Linked DNA regions of Crateriforma spongiae. The protein of the gene in region 1 binds, or shares a complex with, the protein of each later gene. Links are inferred from orthologs where the notes say so. Each region holds a gene or a part of one and is shown on either strand. Other genes may lie near its edges.

Region 1 (10,853 bases):
CTCAGCGGCTATCGCTGGAAGCTGAAGCGAATGCATCCGGGTCAGGGTGTGGTTCAGGGGCTGCACGAATTGCCACCCGCTGATATCGAAACCCACGTGTGGATTTCTGGCCGCGTTCCCGGGGACGTCTATACCGACCTTTGGAAAGCCGGCGTTTTGGAAGATCCCTACTGGGGACGCAATAGCACCAAGGCGCAATGGGTCATGTTGGATGAGTGGTGGTATTCGCTGCAATTCGATGTCGGCGAAACACTGAAAGACAAAGTCGTGCGACTGGAATTCGACGGGGTGGATTATGCATGTGACGTCTGGCTGAACGGGAACAAGCTTGGCCGTCACGAAGGGATGTTCAGCCCGTTTGCATTTGACGTCACGGACTTCGTCAACAGCGGCCCTCGATGGGACAAGGGCCGAAATATCCTGATGGTCAAGCTGGATCCACCACCGCAGGTCAATCACAAGGTGGCAGGGTTGAAGACGCCTTGGTTTGGTGACTATTGGCGTGATCTGGTGCCTTTCGGGATTTGGCGTCCGGTTCGGTTGGTGGCGTCAGGCAAAGTGCGGATCGACGACGTCTACGTGAAGCCCGTGGTGCGCGATGATGGTACAGCGGTGGTTAAATTCGAAGTCACCCTTGAGAACCACGCGGACCAGGCGATGGAAATCAAGATGCCCATCGCCATCGAAGGGAAAAACTTCTCATCCGAACCCGTGGCGACTGAAGTACAGACCCGAGTGGAGCCTGGTAAGCAAGTGGTGACGGCGGAGGTCGATGTCGCCGATCCGCAACTTTGGTGGCCTTGGGATCTGGGCAAACCCAATCTGTACAACGCAACGATCGAAGTGCGCCTTGGAGATGTCGTCCATCACCAACAAACCGAGACCTTTGGAATTCGCCAAATCAAAATGGAATGGAATCCGGGTTTTGGTCCGGATGAGGTTAGCTTTCCTCGCACGGTGATGCTCAACGGCAAGCGGCATTTCATTCGTTCGGCATGTTGGGGCGGGCCGCCGGACATCTTTGTGGGGCGAACGTCGCCGGATGAATACAAGACGCTGATCGATTTAGCCAAAGCGGCCAACATGAACAACATCCGGATCTTTGGGTGGCATCCGCCTGAGATTCCTGAGTTCTATCAGTACTGCGATGAAGCGGGCCTGACCGTCTGGCAGGACGTCATTCCCCTGGGGACGGCGAATATTTCTCAGGAGCCATCGTTCGTTGAGCGGATCTACCGCGAAGCCGTGACAGTCATCAAAGAACGCCGCAATCATCCGTGTTTGATTTTGATCGAAGGTGGTGAGGAGGCCTTTCTGCGAGCCGCTGATCCGGTGTTTACGAAAGGATTCCTTGAAGAACTTGGTCGACGTTTACAACAGCACGTCGATTTGCCCTACGTGCCAGATTCCCCGCTGACCTGTGCGATCGCGCAAAGCGTCGGTTACAAGCCGAAAGAGGCGGTGCACGCGTTGGCCTATTTCTATTCGATGGGCCGATGGCTGATGGAGGACTGGTACCGATCGCTGGACTTCCCCATCGTTCCCGAGTTGGCGATCACATCGGTTCCGTCGGTTGAAAGCCTGAAGCGGTTCATTCCGCCGGATGAGCTTTGGCCTCCCGGGCCGAGTTGGGGACATCACTGGGCCGATTTGGACCGTCTGCGGATGCAGAACTTCGATTGCTTCGGCGACGAGCGAACCGGATCGTTGGAAGAATTTGTCAACGCAACGCAGGACGCACAGGGCACGATCTTTCAATTGGCCGTTGAGCATTTTCGTCGGGCCAAACCTAGATGCAGCGGAGTCTCGCTGTGTCACTTCATTACGTATTGGCCGGACATGAAATGGGGGATCGTTGATGCGTATCAAGAACCCAAACGTTCGTACGAGTATGTCAAACGGGCGTACCAACCGTTGCTGGTCAGTCTGGATTTTGAACGACGGCGATGGAAACCCGGCGAGTCATTGGATGCCAAGGTTTGGTTGATCAATGACACCTATCAATCGCATCAGGATTGTGTGGTTCGGTTGAACATCAAAAATTCCGATGGAGCGGAGTTGGCGGTCAATGAATTTGATGTCGCTTCGGTGGACGAAGACAGTTCGCTCGCGATCGGCGAACTGAAGTGGCAGGTCGATGCGACGGTCGAGGACTCGTTTAACGTGTCGCTGTCTTTGCTGGATGCTGACGGAGCTGTGCTTTCCAGCAATCAATACCAGTTGCTAATCGGCGATCAGGAACAGGCACGTCTGCGGATGGCGGCGATGGGTAAAACAAGATCCCAAGCGAACCTAAAGTACACCTACGGCAACTACTACCGCTTCTTCCCGTCGATGATCGGCGAAGGGGATGCATCCTCGGACTCTGCCGATGGCGTTCCTCGCGCCGGAGCGTTTTCAAAGGATCAGCCATAGATGGTCGGGGCGATCTAAGTTTGTCGCTGCGACTGATGGTTGGAGCGGGTACGACAGTCTGGCAACGAAAAAACGCCCCCGAGAAGCATGCTTCTCGAGAGCGTTGATCGGTTCAGTCTGTTCGGAGACGAGTTCTTAGTTTCTCAAGATCTCAGCAATCCCGAAGGTGAAGAACGTTCCAATACCGGCGTTGATGATTTCTTCTTCGCACTTGTACTGCAGCAGCACCACGTCACCTGGCTGGATCAGCACCCGAGCGGCCGGATTGTTGGTCGCTTCGGAAATATCAACCTCGATGGCGACTTGCTGGTTGCACGGCAGTTTGCGAAGGATGTAGACGCGTCCCGGCGGCACACCAGCGACCGGCGAACGGCCAAGACTGATTCCGCCACCGCTGTTTTGAGCCGTACCACCGACTCCGGCACCGGCCAGAGCCAAGGCCCCAAGCACGTCCAAGTCATAGTCACGAGGCAGCGGGAATTCACCACCCGGCAACAAACCACCGGTGTAGAAGACTTCCGTTTCACGCGATTCGATGTACACGATATCGCCATCATTCAGCGTGATGTCCTCGTCGCTGATGTCGGGGAATTCACCCGGACGGACACGTAGCGGCACCCTCAAGATCGACGGGTCTTCTGGTAATTCCGGCGGACAGTAGCACGGGTCTCGCTGCAAACATTCTTGCTGTGCATAGAACTGTTTGACGAACTCGCGATACTTCTCTTGGTTCGCACGATTGGCCCGCAGCACCTTGACCTGGTTCTTGGCGTTCAAGCCAGGCAGACCGCCGGTTTCGACCAAAGCGTGCAGGATGTCGTTCTCGTACGCATTCAGCTTGACCATCGAACCGCTACCGCTGCGGTCGCTGCCGCCACGGATGAACTGCGACGCGACGTCTTGCGACTGAAGGCCTCTGCTCGTGCGACCGTCACCCAAGCCGTCTTCACGGATGACGATGATGTTGTAGGTCCGCTTTTGGATCAGCGTCACGATCGGCCGAGCCTTTTCCTCGATCAAGATTTCTTCATCGATGTAGGCATCGCGGATCTTGTCACGCACCTGTTCCAGGGTCAGCCCTGCGACGTCCAACGGCTCGATCAACGGCAGCGCCAGCGTTCCATCGTCTTGGATAGCGATCGGGTATCCGATCGATGGCGGCAGCGTGTTGTCGGCTTCTGGGAAGTTCACCGGCGGCGGTTCCGGCGGCTCGTTGGGCGGGTTGAAAGGCAGAACGCCTTCGATGTAAACGCCCAAAATGTCGCCACCGTCCAGCAAGTATTCACGCGGTGGTTCCAGCGACAGCAAAGAGATGTCGACCGGGACCAAGTCGTTTTTAGGCTCCGGGAAAAATTCCGGAGGCAGTCGATTCGCGGGCACCCCGTTGATCGGTTGAGTCAACGTGCTGCAGCCGGTGATTGCCGTCACGGCGACGCCGGCGGCAAGCGCGGTTGCGGCGGTTCGCAGCGTCCTGATGCAGCGATGGATCCGCCGGCCGGCTGAAAGTGTCTTAGTCATCCTTGAACTCTCTTGCTAAGGCCTATCAGCTCACTCGAAGGTGAACGGAATCGACTCGAACGTGTTCGTGTCTTCCGCGTCGTCAGACGCTGGAGACTGCGGTTTGCCAAAGATGTCGTCGATAACGGCATCAATTTCTTCTTGACTGGGTTCGTCCAACCGATAGGCGTCGGCTTGGATTGGCGTCGCACCGACCTGATCGCTCAAATTCAGTGAAACGGCCGGCGGCTGGGCTTGCGTCGGTGCTACGTCCGCCTCCAACGGCGCCACGTCGACCGGTTGATCGTCAGCTTCGACGATGGCGGGAATTTGCACCGCGTTTTCAACCGGCTCTCCGATGGCACGGTCGACGACCGTGCCTTTCCCGGCCAGGTTTCCGTTCTTGTCGTAGAAGTCGCCGTTTTGGCTGATATAGCCTCCCGGCACTGGGATCATTTCTGCGACGGAAGGTTTCGCCGGCTCCGGTTTCGCCTCTGCGATCGTATTGATCGTTCCGGGCGTGGATGTCTGCCGCGTCGGTAAGTTGGTCATTTGGATACTGGCGTAGTGGCCAATACCGTCCTGTTCGGCCGCTTTGACGCCGATCGGGTAACCTTGGAACCATGAGTTCACCGCGGCGTGACCGTTGGCCGATTGGTACCGCCATCCCCAGTATTCACGGGGTGCGACGGTCGGCGTGCATCCGGTCCCGCCCTTGGCGACGTCTTTGTAGGCGTCCATGAATCCGCGTTTGATATCACGCAGATTGCGATGGTTGCCGAAGCATTTCTTCTCACGTTGCCAAGCTCGGGCGGCCATGACTCGATGATGATGGGACATCATGAAGTCATTCAGGCAGCCTTCGTCACACAGTGACTGCGTGGCCGTGTTGAACATGGTGCAGCCGGTCGATGCGACCAAAGCCAGACCCAGACAACCGCTGGCAAGCAGTCGGAAACGTCGACGACGCGACGAATCCGGCTTGTCGGACCGGGAGCTGCTTGTTGATGAAGTGTCGCTATGGGTAACAGATTCCGCTGACGCGGTCGTTACCGTCATTTTGCGAATCGCCATTGGGCCCCCCTTGGCTGCTGGCGGCATTCGATGTGTCTTTACGCAAGGGACCTGACGGAACGACAGGACCCCCTCCTGGGATACAAATCGTCGTTACCGTCGTTGCGGATTAGCCAAAAGTGACGGAAACGCGGGCTGGACCGTTGAGAATGCTCTGCACTGTCGCGACAGACATCGGGAATGTCGGGATCCGACGCCTCAAGACAGGCCGGTGGTGGGGGCCGATAGCAGTCTTTTGTGTGCTGGGGCTGTGTACGAAATTCCACTTTTCTTCAGGTTTCGCCAGTGTGTCGCGTTGGCGACGCAATGAGCCGTATCGATTGGGCGGATTGCACAAGTCAGTCAAAAACTAGCGTTTCCCGCGTGAAATCTAAAGGAATTTGATCGATGCACGGGTTCGTTTGGTGGAGGGGACTTTTATACTGATGGTCGATCGCCGGTTTCGAATGGCTGATGGAATTGGGCAAAGCTTTCGGACACCGACGATCAGACGCCTGCTCAACATGCTACTCCCACTCTGATTTCATCACGGCGGAACACACTATGCAGTGGATGATTGCGATTTCGTTCATCCTTTCCCTCGCTTGTTCGCTGTTATTGGTTCGAATTGTCCGGGCATTTGCGCGGACGGTTGGGTTGGTGGACCGTCCCGATGCCGAGCGAAAAGTGCACGAAAAGCCGGTCGCTTTGGCCGGCGGTGTCGCTGTCTATCTGGCGGTGGCGATCACTTTTGCGTTGTCTCTAATTCTGGACCGAACCCTGGGCTACCACTCGCTGGGGACGATCCAGATGCGTTGGTACGTACTTTTCGGGGCGGCACTGGCCATCATGGCTGTCGGGCTGATCGACGATGCTTGGTCGCTCCGAGGACGGCAGAAGCTGCTGCTGCAGATCGTGATCATCGGGTTGATGATCGGGGCGGGAACTCAGATCCACCAGATCGGATTGTTTGGGTACGAAATCAAGCTGGGAGCCTTCAGCATTCCCGTCACCATGCTTTGGTTGCTGTTGGCGGTCAACGCACTGAATCTGATTGACGGTGCGGACGGGATGGCCAGTACGGTCGGAATGATTATCGCCGTTGGTCTAGGTATTTTAGGGTTCGTCGGGGCTTCGTCGCTCTCCGGTGTGGTCGGTTTTGCACTCGCGGGCGCCTTGCTCGGCTTCCTGGTTTACAACAAACCCCCCGCCAGTATTTACCTTGGCGATGCCGGCAGCATGATGATCGGCCTGTTCGTGGGAACCTTGGCGATCTGGTCCAGCTTGAAGGAATCCACCGTTCTGGCTTCGGCACCGTTGGCGATTCTTGCGATCCCGCTGTTTGATTCCTCAGCCGCCATTGTGCGGCGTCGGTTGACGGGCCGCAGCATCTACGCGACCGATCGTGGTCATATGCACCACCTGCTGCAATTGAAATATGGGCCACACGGGCTTTTGATCGTGGTTGGTCTGGCCTGTCTGGTCACGACCGTGGTCGCGGTATTGGGCGAGGTTTACAGCGAACCGTGGTGGGCGATGCTTGGCGTCATTTTGGTGATCGCGGTACTGATCCAAACACGTTCATTTGGACACAGCGAAGCCCGGTTGATCTTTAATCGCGCGGCACACTTCATCGAATCGTTTTTCATGCATCCCGAACGTTGTGAGCAGTCCAAGCAGCATCGTCGATTGCAACTCCAGGGGGATGCGCCTTGGGAACTGGTCTGGGAACCGTTGGTCGAGTTCGCGAAGAAGCACGATCTGGCCAAGATGAAGGTCAATATTTCCATGCCTTGGCTTCACGAGAGTTATCACGCAACTTGGCAAAGTGTGCGTCTTCCCGAGCGTGCCCAGCAGATGGTGATGGAAGTGCCGTTGTTCGCAGAACGTCAGAACGGCGACGAAATGGTCGACATTTCAGTTGGCAAATTGGAGCTGGTCGCGTTGGGCAAGAGCACCGCGATTTACCAAAACCTGGAAGATTTCCTAACTAAATTGGACGAAAGCAAAGGTCCGATCACCAAGATTATGTTGGACTTGGAACGCCGCCAGCTGAAGGGCAAAGGTACAATGGTCGCTCCGGTCAGCCGTCCGGAAACCGAGACTTCCGAGACCGTGGCTTCCAAAGCCGGCGAAACTGCTGAACAGCCACAAGTGGATTCGGCATCTCACGCGGTTTCGTCTTCCTAGCACTTGCTCGTGGAGAGGTAACGGACCGAGGTTTTGGTGAAAGATGGACGGTGCCATGAACCGTCGGTCAGTTGACGTATTCCTCTTCGTTTTCGCCACTGGGACGAGAGATTTCGCCGGTATCTTCGAGGTGCCGTACGATGTCGACGATTTTCTGCTGGACGGATTCCACTTCGCTGACGCGGACGCTTCCCAGGAATCCCATCTCGTCTTTCAGGTTTTCGGCGGCACGTGAACTCATGTTCTTCATGACTTTTTCCTGAAGCGTTTCGCTGGCCCCCTTCAAAGCCATCGCCCACTGAGCGGTTTCGACGTTTTTCAGCAAGGCCTGAATATCGCGATCGCCCAACTTGGCGATGTCTTCGAAAACGAACATCAGCCGGCGAATGTCATCGGAGAGTTCTGGTTCGTCGCGACCCAGGGATTCCATGATCATCCGTTCGACGGAGCGTTCGCAAACGTTCAGGATTTCGGCGACGCTTTCCACGCCCCCAGCGGACGTGTGGCTTTGATTCACCATGCTGGATAGGCGTTGTTCGAGGCCGTATTCCAGCTCCTCGATGGCATCGGGACTGGTGCGGCCGATGGAAGCCACCCGGCGAATCACATCCAGTTGCTTCTCGGAATCCAGGCCACCCAAGACTTCCGCGGCGTATGACGCGGGCACGTGACTTAACAGCAACGCGATGGTTTGCGGATGTTCTTCGCCGATGAATTGCATCAGCGTCTGCGAATCCACCTTTTTGACGAACGCAAAAGGCATCGATTCGATCGTTTGCTGCAAATTGCCGATCAGTTCCGATGCGTCGCGTCCCAATGCCTCCTTGATCAGTTCCTTTGCTCGCTCCAAGCCGCCCGGGCTGGCGTAAATCGAACTGGCTTTGCTGGTCAGAAATTCCGCGATCACGATTTCTTGGTCATCGCCACCGACGGATTCGGTTTGCGCGATGCGAATGCTGATCTGTTCGATCAATCGCGGCGGCAACTGCTGCATGATCCGAGCAGCAGTCTTGGTCGGCAAGCTCATCAACAAGATGGCCGCTTTGCGAAGCCCGTCGTTATCGGTATTGACCGTCTGCACCGTGAGGAATCCCTTCGCGTTCGCGTCAGCCCGGTCTGGCCCGATTGACGCTGTTTCGATTGAAGCTGCTTCGCCATCCTGGCGTCTTTCGGCTTATCGACGTTTTGGGGATCGATCCGGCGATAACGCGACGCATTTGCCGGATTCGACGGAGCTAGAGCCTGTAGTGGTGACTTGAACCATACCGGCAAGGCAAACAGTGACGGTTGTCACTGAATCTGAGCTGAAACCGTCTACTGGGAGGCAGACGGTCGTTTCCAAGGCAGACGACAGACGCCCCACTGGCCCTGGTTCTCATCCACGGCGACTTCGATCCACGACAAGTGGTCGCCAAATTTGTCGAACGTTTGATCGATCACCCGCCGACCGATGTACTCAGCCAACTCTTCGGCCGTGGTGTTGGTCACAGGTAAATGGACACAGTCCTCATTTGGAAAAACCCAGCGGCGGTCTCGAAATGTCGCCGTGGTTTCCTTTTCATCCTTCGTCACTCGAATCTGGGCGTGCCGGTCGGGTAACAAGACGTGATGGTCCAGGCTTCCCGTTTCCGCAAGAACGGCATCACGCAACGCGATAAAGTCGACGACGTAGCGGTTTTCGTCCAAAGGACCTTCGACCGACACGCGGACGCCGTAATTGTGGCCGTGGATCCTTTCGCAAATGTCGCCGGCGAAGGTGATGAAATGCGCCGCCGAAAAAACAAATTGTTCTTTGCTGACGTCGACTCGGAACACAGGTTGTTCGGTGGAGTGTGTCACGCTGATCTTTCGGATTGCAATGGAGTGGGACACAGAAGGACAAACAGTGCTGCCGCCAGAAGGTCGGCGGTGGTACCCGGATTCAAACGGTTCCCATCTGATCTTAGACGTTCGTCCAATGTCCGGATCGAAGACGGGGATTCACAGTCGGTTTCGCGGAACCACTGCCGGACATTCAACGCGATTTCCGTCCCGCATTTGCGGCCGATCAGCGAGTCGGTGTTTTCTTGCAGCCATCGATGTTGCGCCAAGCAGATTCCTTGGATCGTGTCACCCGTTTCATCGATGCAATGCTTCAATAGCGGTGTCATTTGGTGAAGCAGTCCATCGAATCCGTTGACGTACTCCCGGGCGATCCCATCACGTTTCGAAGCCAGACGCATCGCGGCCATCAGATCATCATGATTTGCTCGGTCGTCGTGGACGTCCATTTCCAAGTCGTCTGATTCGTCACTCGGGTTCATCCCGCCGGCCATTGCATGGGCGATTGCACGAAAGACCGCCCTGCTCTGTCGGACGCTGATCGACGACAGCACATTCGTGACCGACTGAAAACGCGACCATGGCGATTGGTTGCCCACCGATGCCAGAAAATTGGTTCGCATGACCGCTTCCGCCAACGGGGCGATCAACAAAGCAATTCCCAGATTCACATTCGTGCCGGTTACCCGCCGTGTCTGCACCACAGTGGATTCGATTCGTTGGCCCCAACCCAGATCAGTGCGAGTCAGCTGGACCGCGGCGATTTCTGCTGCCTGGGCAAAGTGTGCGAACGAAAGGTCATCAAATACGCGGCCCGGATGCACGTTGCCTGGTTTCGGAGCGGTCGCCTCAAGAACGCAGGCCCAGCGGACGGCATCGCCCACCGTGTGAATCATCGGCGCGAAAGCATTCAGAGGGCTGTTGTCATTCACGTCGATTGCAGAAATTCGTCGATCGCATTCAGAGTTTCGTTCGGTGCGTCTTCCAGCACATAGTGCCCCGCATCCTCGATCGGCACCACAGTGGCGTTGGGCCAGTGCCCTTGGAAACGCTCCAGGCATTCGGGTCGAAAACACCAATCCTGCATGCCCCAGATCAACAAGATTGGAAGACCGGAAAGCGACGGCAGCTCCGATTCAAGCTTTTGTAACACCGGAAACGTCCGGTGCGACCGATGCATCGGAATGTCTTGGACAAAGGCGTCGATCGCGACACGATTCGCCCAGCTGTCATAGGGGGCGATCATGCCGCGGCGGACGTCCGGCGGCAGCGGTTGCCGCGAAACCGTCATCGTCTGCGCGGCTCGAGCGAACGCGTTGAACCCACGCACGCCCAGCGGCCCGACCAACGGCCAGCGACAGGCGGCGATCCGCAGGGGCAAATAGGGCGGCGGGAAAGCGCCCGTATTCAGCAACACAATCCTCTTGAATCGGTCGCGACGTTCACACAACGCAGCCAAGCCGATCGCACCGCCCCAATCGTGGGCCAGCAACGTTGTCTGGCTCAAGTCCAGCTGGTCGATCAACCGGACCAAATTGTCGCGGTGTGATGCCAGGCAATAGTCAAATTCAGACTTTGCCGGTTTGTCACTGCGTCCACAGCCCAGGTGATCCACCGCCACAACGCGACGGGCAGAGCTGAACCGCTGGACGACGCGACGAAAATAGAAACTCCAGGTCGGATTCCCGTGGACGCACAGGATGGGACCGGAATCGGACGGAATCGAATCCGACTGATCGGACGGTGTATGCGACGTCGGGCCTTCGTCCAGATACCGCATTGTCCAGGTTGATCCGGACAGGCCGTCGACCCTCAAAGATTTTGATTCGTATGCCAGCAGGTCCTGGGCGATCATGTCCATTTCACTCGTTTCGGAT
Region 2 (10,774 bases), on another replicon or contig:
GCAACGCAGTTCCGGCGACAAGCGTGGCGCGCAAGCGCACCGTAGCGATTGACCGTCGTCGTCGATCAAGAAGATCGCCGCACTCATTCGCGCACACGACGATTCCGCTTGCGTCACGATCAAACGCAGCAGTTCGTCGAACGGGGTGCCATCGCTTAAGGCGTCCAACAGCAGACGTTCTCGCTTTAGATCCGTCAGCGATTGTTGCCGTTCGGTCACATCGCGTTCGATGCTGACGTAATGGGTCAGTTCACCGCGATCATTGTGGATCGGTGAAAGTGAAATTTCGTTCCAAAACATCGAACCGTCTTTGCGATAGTTGCGCAACGTCACGGTGCACGCGCTGCCTTGGCGCAAGGCTTGACGCATGACGTGGATTTCAAACTGATCGCGATCATCGGCTTGAAGGAATCGGCAATTGCGGCCGACGATTTCTTCGCTGCGATATCCCGTCATCTTCTCGAAACTGGAATTGCAATAGACGACGGGAAAATCCGGGGCTCTGGCATCGGCGATCAGCACGCCCACCTGGGTCGCCTGCATGGCCAAGTTCTGAATTCGCATCAGCAAGGCGATGTCGTCGTTGGTGCCGCTGGCGGCATCTTGCTTGCCATTGCGAAACGTTCGCCACCGCGTCAGTTCGTGTTCCATTTCGCCGAAGAAACCCCCCATGGCATCGCCGGGGGCCGTGACGCCTTGGTGCCACTCGTTCTTTAGCCGAACCGCATCGCCGGGACGCCACCGGTCCATCCATTTTGCCAAAGCGGGTTGGGCGGAAAGCAACGCGGTGATCTCGGGTTCCAGTTTCAATTCACGATGCGATTCGGTCCAATCGTGGGCTCGCCGAACAAATGCCAGGAACAGTTCCAAACGCTGGGACCAAACTGGCGCCAATGCACTGCGGATCGCCGCCGAGCAAAGATCGGCTTCACCGATACGCAGAAACGTCGCCACACTGCAGACGAACAGCGATTGTTCCAGTGCGGGCTGATCGCTGGGCCATTGTTCCAGTGGCGGATCGACGTCGTTTAGCCGGTCCATTTGGCTGAGAAGTTCCTGACGACTCGGGGCCGGCGCGTCCAGCAGTGCAGCGATATCGGTCGCGCTGTGGGCACCGGGGCCTTCGTTGGCGCCGATGGTCGCCGGATTCGGCGTCAGCAACATTGCGACGTGCCTGCCCAGGCAGTACGGGTTGTTGCAAAACCGCGAAAGATAGACGAACAGCCGTTCCTTGAATCGAAACGGCAGCGGGTTATCCAAGTAAGCGACTTGAGCCTGACGCCATAGGTCCCAAGCCAACTCGGGCGTGGGGAATGACAACTCAAAGAAACTCGGAATCGTCCCAAATCGATCAAAGATTTCCTGACGAATCGAATCGGCCTGAATCGCTACACCGTTCATGATCCATTTAACATACGACAAAGTAGTGGTGCTTCCATCACCGAAACCGACCCTGGGGCAACGCGTCTTATCGACGCAGTGTCGAGTTGTGGTCCCACGGTTCGTATGTGCTGCGTGGTGAAGCGATCTGTTGTTGATCGGCCGGATGGCTCGTCCATCGCACCGCCCCACCCCCAAATTCCCGCCTTGGTATACGGATTTTTCGTCGTGAGTTTTCTTCGAATCAATGGCCTGTTTTGTGCCACATCACAGGTGCGACCCGTCGTCGCAGTCTTTTGTGTCGGCCTGTTTTTCTTGGTGCACCATCCTTGGTCCGCGGCGCAGCCGACGCGTGTTTCCAATCCCGTGGACCGAGCGGCCGAACCGGACCAGTTTGACCTGATGACACGGTGGGGGCGGAATGTCACCGCGGACAACGCATGGCGTGAATACCCGCGGCCGGGGATGAAGCGGGACCGTTGGGAATCGCTGAACGGTTTGTGGGATTTTCACCTTGGCGGCGATTCGCAGCGTTGGACCGGGGGCCGAATTGAAAACGCCACGCAAGATCCGCTGGCTGATGGAATTCCCGATCTGCCCAGTGCGTTTGATAAAAAGATCTTGGTCCCCTTCAGCCCTGAAACTCAGCTGTCGGGAATCAATCGCAGCGTGCGTCCGCAACAGGTCATGTTCTATCGTCGGTCCATTCGCATTCCCGACGATTGGCGAAACGATCGAATCCTGGTCCACTTCGAAGCGGTCGACTGGCACGCAATCGTGCTGTGCAACGGGACCAAAGTTGCCGATCACCGTGGCGGCTACGTTCCGTTTTCCTGTGACATCACCGATGCATTGAATGTCAGTGACCAACAGCAGATCGTCGTCATCGCGTGGGACCCGACCAACATGGGTGACCAGACGATCGGAAAGCAAGCTTTGCCGGAATCCAGAAAAGGATTCCGGTACAACCCAAACAGCGGTATCTGGCAAAGCGTTTGGATGGAACCGGTGCCCAAGTCGGCTTCGATTGCTCAACTAAAGATCACGCCCGTCGCACATCAGAACGCCATTGAGGTCCGCGTGGATACGGATCACCCCGCCAACGATATGACGGTTCGCCTGATTGCCGGTGATGCAGCGCATGTGGTCGACGGACGACCGGGACAGGCGATTCGAATCGACTTGGATGACCAGTTCCAGCTGTGGTCACCGGATGATCCGAATCTGCATGATCTGTCGATCCAATTGCGACGCGACGATCGGGTGATCGATAGCGTCGAAAGCTATTTTGCATTGCGAACCATCGATACCCAAGTCGACGACGATGGGATCCAACGTATTCATCTCAATGGCCAGCCGATCTTTCAATTCGGCCCGCTGGACCAAGGGTACTGGCCCGAAAGCGCGATGACGCCACCATCAGAGGACGCGGTGCGCTATGACCTGCAATATCTGAAAGACATCGGATGCAACATGGTCCGAGTGCACATCAAGGTGCATCCGCGTGCTTGGTACTACGAAGCCGATCGCAAAGGCCTGCTGGTCTGGCAAGACTTCGTTTGCACACGCAAGTTTGATTCCAAGATCACAGCCGAAAGCGGACAACAGTGGGAACAAGAACAGGTGGAAATGGTCCGCCATCTGTACAACCACCCGTCGATCATTCAGTGGGTGGTGTTCAACGAGGGCTGGGGCCAATATGACACCGAACGACTGACGCGATGGACCGAGGGCCTGGATCCCAGTCGTTTGGTGACCTGTGCCAGTGGCTGGACCGATCATCCGGTCGGTGATCTTTATGACAACCACGACTATTCCTTCAACATCTCGCCGGCCCATGGATGGAACTTCGATGACCGCGCGACTTTGTGTGGTGAATGTGGCGGGTTCAACGTGTTGATCGATGGCCATCGCTGGCATGCCGATCAAACGCTTCGGCCCGTCGTTAATCCGGCAGGCGAAAAAGGACGCGAAGGTTACGCCAATCCTGAATCTTGGAAGCAACGCTATCAGACTTGGTTGACCAATTTACGTTTGATGAAGCCGCACGGATTGAACGCGGCGGTGTACACCCAGATCTCCGACGTCGAACATGAGTGCAATGGGTGGCTGACCTATGACCGGGAAATCAGCAAGATCGCGGCCGATGATTTGCGACGGATGCATCGGCAACTGTACCATCCGATCCACAGTGATCCTTTGATCGACCTGTCATCGAAGACGTGGACCGATTGGTCGGGCAAGCCGACACCGCGTTGGCGGACGGCCGATGTCGACGTGTCGCAGGGCGAAGCGTTTTCAGTTCGCCCTGACGATAGCCTCCGGCCACAGCGTACCGCCGATAAAGGCCCGGTCCGCATTCGCGGAGAGTTTGATTTGTCAACGCAGCCCGAACGGCTGGCCATGCACACCGTGGGGACCGGTCGTTGGGAGCTTTCGATCAACGGCAAAACGATGATGAACATCACCAACAGCGACCGCGCCGGTTATGTCCCCTACAGCACGGTGTTGTTGCCGCCGAACGCGGTCGATGCACTGGTTGATGGGACGAACGTCATCGCACTGAAGGTGTCCCGGTTCAAAGAAGACGAAGGCAACTTGGTCGACTTTGCCTTGTTGTCGGTGCCCCGCGACGAGTCCTCGGTAAACGACGCCAAGTAGATGCGTCGATCGGTGCGTCGCACCCGACGCGGACGTCGGAGTTGAAACGAATCATGCGTCGCCTAGCGTGGTGGAGGACCGCCAGCATTGCGCTGCGGTTTTTCCGCCACCGTGTCGATGCGGACCGCTTTTTTGCCTTTGAAAGCCCCGGCACGCACGTTGAACTTGTGCACGTCCTGGATGGACAGTTCCAAGGAATCAGTGACTTCCTTTTCGGTCGCGATCACATCACCCACGTTCAACGCCAGCAAATCGCTGGTGTTGATCTTGGATCGTGCCAGGGTGACGACCACGTTGACGGGCGCTTCATCCAGGTTGTATTCGATTTGGCGTCGCGATTCTTCGGTCGGTGCTTCGCGTCCGTAACCCACCCAACCATTGCGTGACAGTTGCGAGTTGTATTTTTCGACCGTGTTGAACGGAATACACAGATTTAACATCCCGCGATTCTTGCCGATCACGACCTCAAAGCTGACCAGGATCACGACTTCATTGGGCGGTACGATCTGGACCAGTTGTGGGTTGCTTTCGGTGCTGTCGACCGACAGGTCCAGTTCGATGATGTTCTGCCAGGCATCTTTCAAATGACTCAAGAACAACTTGACGACGCGACCCATCAAGCGTGTTTCGATCTCGGTCAACGGTCGCCGAATGACTTCGCCGGGGACCGGATCGCCACCCAGCATGCGGTCGATGATCGTGTATGACAGTGCCGGATTGACGTCCAGGATCCAGTGGCCGTCCAGCGGTTCGGTGCTGATGACGTTGAAGCAACTGGGGTTGTCCAGACTGAAAACGAACTCGCTGTAGGTCAGTTGGTCGACGCTAAGCAGTTTGACTTCGATCATCGTCCGCAGCATGCCGCTGACCGACGCACCGAAGTTTCGTGCGATGACTTCATGCAGCGATTGCATCGCCCGCATCTGTTCTTTGCCGACCCGTTCGGGACGTTTGAAGTCATACGCCATGACTCTGGCATCACCGACACCGTGGTGATACGGCGCGCCGCTGGGTTGCCGGGACGATGCGGTGCGAGCCCCTGCGGATACCGGTTCGGGCGGACCTTCGTCGGTGAACTTGGGGGCTTCGGGTGGACCGTCGTCTTCCCCCATGCCCTCCATGGCCCGGAGCAGACTTTCGACCTGATTCTGGCTAAGTGATTCGTCCGACATGGCAGCGAAATACCGTCCTGGTTTGCGGGACCGCGGATTCGACAGGCGTGTCCACAGCACCCGCAAAGAATACGCGATGTCGGTCCGGCGATGCGAGTCCAGAATTGCCCGTCATCGCGATCGGCAAACGAGCCGTCGGCAAGCTCGGGAACGCCGTGAAACACGCCATCTAGCACCGTCCGGCGTGCAGAGAATCCCTTCAGGTTGAGATCGTCGATGCGGCCCGTCGGTACCAATCAGGTGCGGATATTACCGTCGCCCTGGACGATGTACTTGTACGTCGTCAATTCACGCAGCCCGCACGGTCCACGAGCGTGAAACTTGTCGGTCGAGATACCGATTTCGGCACCCAGTCCGAACATTCCACCGTCGTTGAATCGCGTGCTGGCGTTCACCATGACCGCTGAACTGTCGACGCCGCTGGTGAATTGTTCGGCGGCCCGCACATTGTCGGTCACGATGGCGTCGGTGTGATGGGACCCATATCGATTGATCAGGCTGACCGCTTCGTCCAACGAATCGACAACGCGGACACTGATGATCGGTCCCAGGTACTCTGCCGACCAGTCGGATTCTTGAGCTTCCACCGAACCCGGAACCAATTTCGCCGCACGGTCGTCGCATCGCATTTCAATCGGGTACGACGACAATCGTTCGGCGATCGCCGGCAGAACCGTTTTCGCAATGTCCGCGTGGATCAACAAGGATTCGCAGGCGTTGCAAACACCCATTCGCTGGCACTTGGCGTTTTCGATGATGTTCACCGCCATCGGGACGTCGGCATTGCGATCGACATAAACGTGGCAATTGCCGTCAAAGTGTTTGATCACCGGCATCGTCGCTTCGCTGGTGACACGGCGGATCAAGCCTTCGCCGCCGCGGGGAATCGCCACATCGATGCAATCGGACATCGAAAGAAACTGGCCCACGGCTTGCCGATCCGTCGTTTGGACCAGTTGGACAGCATCCCCGGGCAATCCGATTTCCCGTGCCGACTGTTGCAGCAATTCGACGATGGCGCGGCTGCTGTGGATGGCTTCTTTGCCGCCGCGAAGGATCACGGCGTTTCCGCTTTTGACACAAATCGCTGCGGCATCGGCGGTCACGTTCGGTCGGCTTTCGTAGATGAAAAAGACCACGCCCAGCGGCACCCGTCGCTTGACGATCCGCAATCCGCCGGGACGCGTGAACCCGTCGATGACTTCGCCGATCGGGTCCGCCAACGCGGCGATTTCGCGAAGGGCTTGTGCAATGCCATCGACGCGATTCTTGTCCAGACGCAGCCGATCCACCGCAGCATCGGTCAAGTTGTAATCGGGGGCCGCGGCCACATCTTTCGCGTTGGCCTGCAGTATCGTGTCCAAGTTCGCGACCAGCCGATCGGCCGAATCGAAGAGCCAACGGTTTTTCAATTCCGTATCGATGTTGGCAAGTTCGTATGACGCTGCTTTGGCTTTCTGGGCGGTTTCAGCACAGTATCCGGCAAGATCAATTTCAGTGGTGGTCGACATGGACGGTCGTTCGAATGTGGGGCGGTCGGCGGTTGAACGTCGTGGTCATTGTCAGTGTGAACCGCGAAAGGGTCAACGCAAGGCGGCCGGATCGCAATGATTCACGGTGAAAGCGTCTGAATCTGAGGGGCTCAAATAAGCGGATCAGGCGTCAATGACGTCTCGCAGACGGTCCCGAAGTTCTGTTTCGGTCATCGATCGCACGGCAATTCGTTTGCATCGACTCGTCTGGCCGCCGCAGATGGCAATGTTCGATTTTGCGATTTTCAAAAACTTGGCCAATCCCTGAATGACCGCCGCGTTGGCTTTTCCGTCTTCCGGCGGCGATGTGACGGCCACCCGAAGTGCGTCGGCGTGGCGGCCCCCGATTTTTGCACGCTTGGCTTTGGGCGTGACGCGAACGTCGAATCGCAGTTCATCGTCGCGTTGTTCGATCGGGATCATGGCTGTGGACGCAATGCGGATCGTGACGTCGGTCGGCTTCGGTTATGATTGCCGTCGGTCTGATCGCTCTATCCTATCGGTCTGTGGCAAAGTGTAAATGGAACTGCGACACCTGCGTTATTTTCTGGCGATTTCCAACCACACCAGTTTTCGCATCGCTGCCGAAGAACTGCTGGTGTCCCAGCCGACACTGTCACAGCAGATGAAGGATCTGGAAAAAGAACTGGGGTGTTCGCTGTTCGAACGCGCCGGACGGGGTATTCGGCTGACTCAAGCCGGCGTGCTGTTCGGTGAATACGCCCAGCGTGCGATCAACGTGTTGGACGAAGGCCAGGCTGCGATCGATGAGTTCGATCAACTGTTGCGTGGGCGGATTCGAGTGGGAGTGGTTCAAACCGTGGGTGCGTATTTGATTCCGCCAGTCGTTGCGGAGTTCAAAAGCCAAAACCCCGGTGTCCAGTTGGTCGTCCACGAATTGTCGGCGGACGACGTGGAAAATGGACTGGTTGATGGCAGCCTCGATCTCGGGATCTCCTTCGAACCGACGCGACGGCAATTGCACTGCCGATGGTTGTTCGGCGAACGGTTCGTCCTGATCGTTCCGGCCGATCACATGTGGGCCAATCGCCGACGAATCCGTTTGGACCAGATGGCGGGAGAACCGCTGTGCTTGATGACCAAAGACTTCTGCACGCGTCGCATGATCGACGCGGCCTTTGCACAGAATGATGTCGAATTACAAGTGGCCGTGGAAATGACATCGGTAGCCGGGTGTCTGGCAGTGACCAACGCCGGAGGACCACCGACGATCTTGCCTGAACTGGCGATGACCGGAACCGACCTGTCGGGAATTCGAATCGAAAGTCCGATGATCCGACGCAGCGTTTGCCTGTTGCAAGCTAGTGAGGAGGCGTCGATTCGTGCGACCAGTGAATTCGCCGACGCCGTGATCCATCATGTCGGTGCGGCGGCGAGCGGATGATCCACCGCCGCCACCGCAGTACGACGCAAGCAAAATGGGGCCTATTCCGCGGCGTCCAATTCAAAGCCGGTCAGCTTGAAACTGTACGCGCAATCACAGGGCAGATCGTCAGCGGTGATTGCCGGCATCTGGATGGTCAGCTGACCTTGGTCGTCCACTGCGTAAGCCAGTGTGCCGTCATGGCCCAGCAGTTGTACCGCGGCTTGGTCGCCCGCTGATTTCACACGGACCGATTGCAGCTGGATCGCGGATTCGGGCCGCCCCAGCGTGATCGCATAAACGGTGGTGCCGTCTTTACTTTGTGTGTACCGAACATCAGCGGCGGAGTATTCCAGCTTCAAAAATTCGCCGTGCTTCTTGAATCCGCCTTCGGGTTCGACCGTGGGTCCTTCGCCGTACGCCTTCCAGGGGCGTGTCGCATAGATGGCTTCGCCGTTGACGTCCATCCATTCGCCCAGTTCGGCCAACACTTGGCGTTGGTCGTCGGGGATCCGGCCGTTGGCCATCGGTGAAATGTTCAACAGGACGATGCCGTTTTTGGCCACCGTGTCGACCAAAGCATGAACCACCTTGCGCGTGGGTTTGATTTTCAGTGAATCGGTATAGCACCAACTGCCCGTGCTGATCGTGTCGTCGGTCATCCAAACCTTTTCCGCCGCGCGTGGTTCACGAGACTTTTCGTGGTCCAGCACGCTCATGTCCAACGGCAAATCCTCCTGCTTGCGAACGATCACCACGTCGCGATCCCAGGTCTTTGCCGCGTTCAGATAATAGGCGGCGAACTCCTGGCGATAGGTCTCGGGGATCCGGTCCAGCCAACTGTCAAACCAAATGATGTCGGGTTGATATTGGTCGATCACTTCGGCCAATTTGTCCAACCACATTTGATGGAACTGCTCCGCCGGCATTTGGGCGTACAAGATCGCGGTTTCATCGTTCTCATTGGCCGATGGATAATCTTTGACCATTCCCTCAAAGTGGCCGTAAAAATTCCGAGCATGATGGAACGTGGCGATGGTTTTCATACCTTCGGCACGGATCGCTTCGGTCAATTCACCCAGCAGATCGCGTTTGGGGCCTTTGTCCACGGAGTTCCAGGGTGTCGCCTGGCTGTCCCACAGCGAGAAACCATCGTGGTGTTCGGCCACTGGTCCGGCAAAACGGGCCCCCGTAGCTTTGAACAGCTTGGCCCATTCGGTCGCATCAAATTCGGGCGTTTGCCACTGGTCGACAAAGCGGTGATAGCCGTATTTTCCCGGATCGCCGTAAACATCCACATGATGCTTGTTGACCTGATGGCCTTTCAAAAACATGTTGCGCGGATACCACTCGCTGCCATAGGCCGGAACCGCGTAGACGCCCCAGTGGAAATAGATCCCCAGCTTGGAATCCTTGAACCACTCCGGGGCCTCATCGTGTGCGGCCAATGATTGCCAATCGGGCTTGAAGTCTTGGGCTGACAGTCGGTTGGAAACGCTTACCGCAGCGGCAAACGTCATCAAAGCAAATGCAATGTGTCTCATGGATCGTGTTGCTGGATGGAAGGTGAGGATTGGAAAACCAATAACGTTTCCGCGGTGACACCAAGTCAAACGATGGAATCACCACGCTGTTTGATCATGTTGGACGGGTTCCAGTCGGAATCCATGAACCCAGTCGTAATAGGTCGCGTTCTTTGTGTCGTCGCTTAGTTCTTTCGGTGTCGGTGGTGTTTCCCAGTTGTACGTCTCGGTGACCATGTTCAACTGCATCGGGTCGGTGAACGGTTCGCTGACGATCGACGTGTCCGGGTGAAGTGTGAACTGAAATTCATCGTTGTGATAAAAGTGCGCCGTGTTGGCATCGACCCACCAGACGCCGTAAATATGGAATTCGTCGGCGGCTGATACCTTGAATTCGCTTTGGCCGGGTTGAGACTTCGAATATTTTTTGCCGTTCTCGCGAATCCAAACGTGCGTGTTTGAAAACATGCCGAACGGTCGATTCGGATGCTTCTTAGGACCACCGATGGTTTCTTGGACATCCAATTCTTGCGCGATCCAGCGATCTCCTACTTTGCGTCCACGATTGGAAAACCAAAATGTGGATGACATCGACACCTGCGATGCTTTCATGCGTACTTCGTAGTACCCGAAGTGTGCTTGATTGCTTTTGGAGCAAACCGCGCCGCCTGCGATGGTGTATGGCCCATCGGGGTGGTCCAGAACGCTGTTTCGAATCCGCAGTTTGCCGTCGACGATCGATACCGCCGAAGCCATGAACTTTGCCGGGGATCGTCCTTTCCACGTCGGATGGTGGTCGTACCACTTGTCAGCGTCCAATTGGTCCCCGTCGAATTCGTCGGTGAACCTTGGATCGGGAACCCACCGATAGCCTTCCGGTGGTGTTGGTGGTTCCGCAACAGCGATGGATTGGAAAGCAAAAAGAAACGCCAGGGCGGAAAACAGGAATCGATTTGGAACGGTGAGCAGTGTCATGGAAGACCTGGGTGGGAATGGGAAAGGCGGGAAAGGTTGACGCGTTGAATCAAACGGCGTCAGGTTTCGACGGAAACCTATGTTGGTTTCCGCAGGAAAGCGGGTATGGATGCCTGCAAAGGCGATGCATGCCCGCCCGTCAAGCGA

What was found.
Region 2: the proteins of fliG (region 1) and fliM are in contact, whole or in part, in a crystal structure (PDB 4QRM), measured with the Thermotoga maritima proteins. The link is inferred for Crateriforma spongiae from one-to-one orthologs. Residues at the interface, in WP_004082903.1 of Thermotoga maritima: Phe122, Ser125, Glu126, His127, Pro128, Gln129, Thr130, Val133, Glu157, Arg161, Leu164, Leu165, Arg167, Ser169, Glu171, Val172, Glu175, Ile176, Asn179, Lys182; in WP_004081085.1 of Thermotoga maritima: Tyr124, Leu127, Asp128, Ile130, Met131, Gly132, Gly133, Pro134, Glu136, Pro139, Arg141, Thr144, Glu145, Ile146, Glu147, Ser149, Ile150, Lys153.

Annotation. Positions count from the first base shown.
Region 1 is NZ_JAAXMS010000001.1:1,045,827-1,056,679, forward strand. Bases 6,230-9,150 are described here. They hold fliG (flagellar motor switch protein FliG), read right to left. Parts: upstream 8,237-9,150; coding sequence 7,223-8,236; downstream 6,230-7,222. Other genes in these bases: HFP54_RS03950 (glycosyltransferase family 4 protein), read left to right, coding at 6,230-7,155; HFP54_RS03960 (6-pyruvoyl trahydropterin synthase family protein), read right to left, coding at 8,470-8,994; HFP54_RS03965 (triphosphoribosyl-dephospho-CoA synthase), read right to left, coding at 8,991-9,150. Outside these bases: HFP54_RS03935 (glycoside hydrolase family 2 protein), read left to right, coding at 1-2,415; HFP54_RS03940 (polysaccharide biosynthesis/export family protein), read right to left, coding at 2,551-3,933; HFP54_RS03945 (hypothetical protein), read right to left, coding at 3,964-4,986; more of HFP54_RS03950, read left to right, coding at 5,530-6,229; more of HFP54_RS03965, read right to left, coding at 9,151-9,872; HFP54_RS03970 (alpha/beta fold hydrolase), read right to left, coding at 9,905-10,837. UniProt on the Bacillus subtilis protein: One of the proteins that forms a switch complex that is proposed to be located at the base of the basal body.
Region 2 is NZ_JAAXMS010000003.1:298,242-309,015, forward strand. The notes cover bases 3,159-6,000. They hold fliM (flagellar motor switch protein FliM), read right to left. Parts: upstream 5,214-6,000; coding sequence 4,104-5,213; downstream 3,159-4,103. Other genes in these bases: HFP54_RS09200 (glycoside hydrolase family 2 protein), read left to right, coding at 3,159-4,041; HFP54_RS09210 (glutamate-5-semialdehyde dehydrogenase), read right to left, coding at 5,450-6,000. In the rest of the region: HFP54_RS09195 (PAS domain S-box protein), read right to left, coding at 1-1,401; more of HFP54_RS09200, read left to right, coding at 1,609-3,158; more of HFP54_RS09210, read right to left, coding at 6,001-6,724; HFP54_RS09215 (DUF167 domain-containing protein), read right to left, coding at 6,869-7,168; HFP54_RS09220 (LysR substrate-binding domain-containing protein), read left to right, coding at 7,266-8,150; HFP54_RS09225 (alpha-L-fucosidase), read right to left, coding at 8,192-9,673; HFP54_RS09230 (family 16 glycosylhydrolase), read right to left, coding at 9,752-10,627. UniProt on the Bacillus subtilis protein: One of the proteins that forms a switch complex that is proposed to be located at the base of the basal body.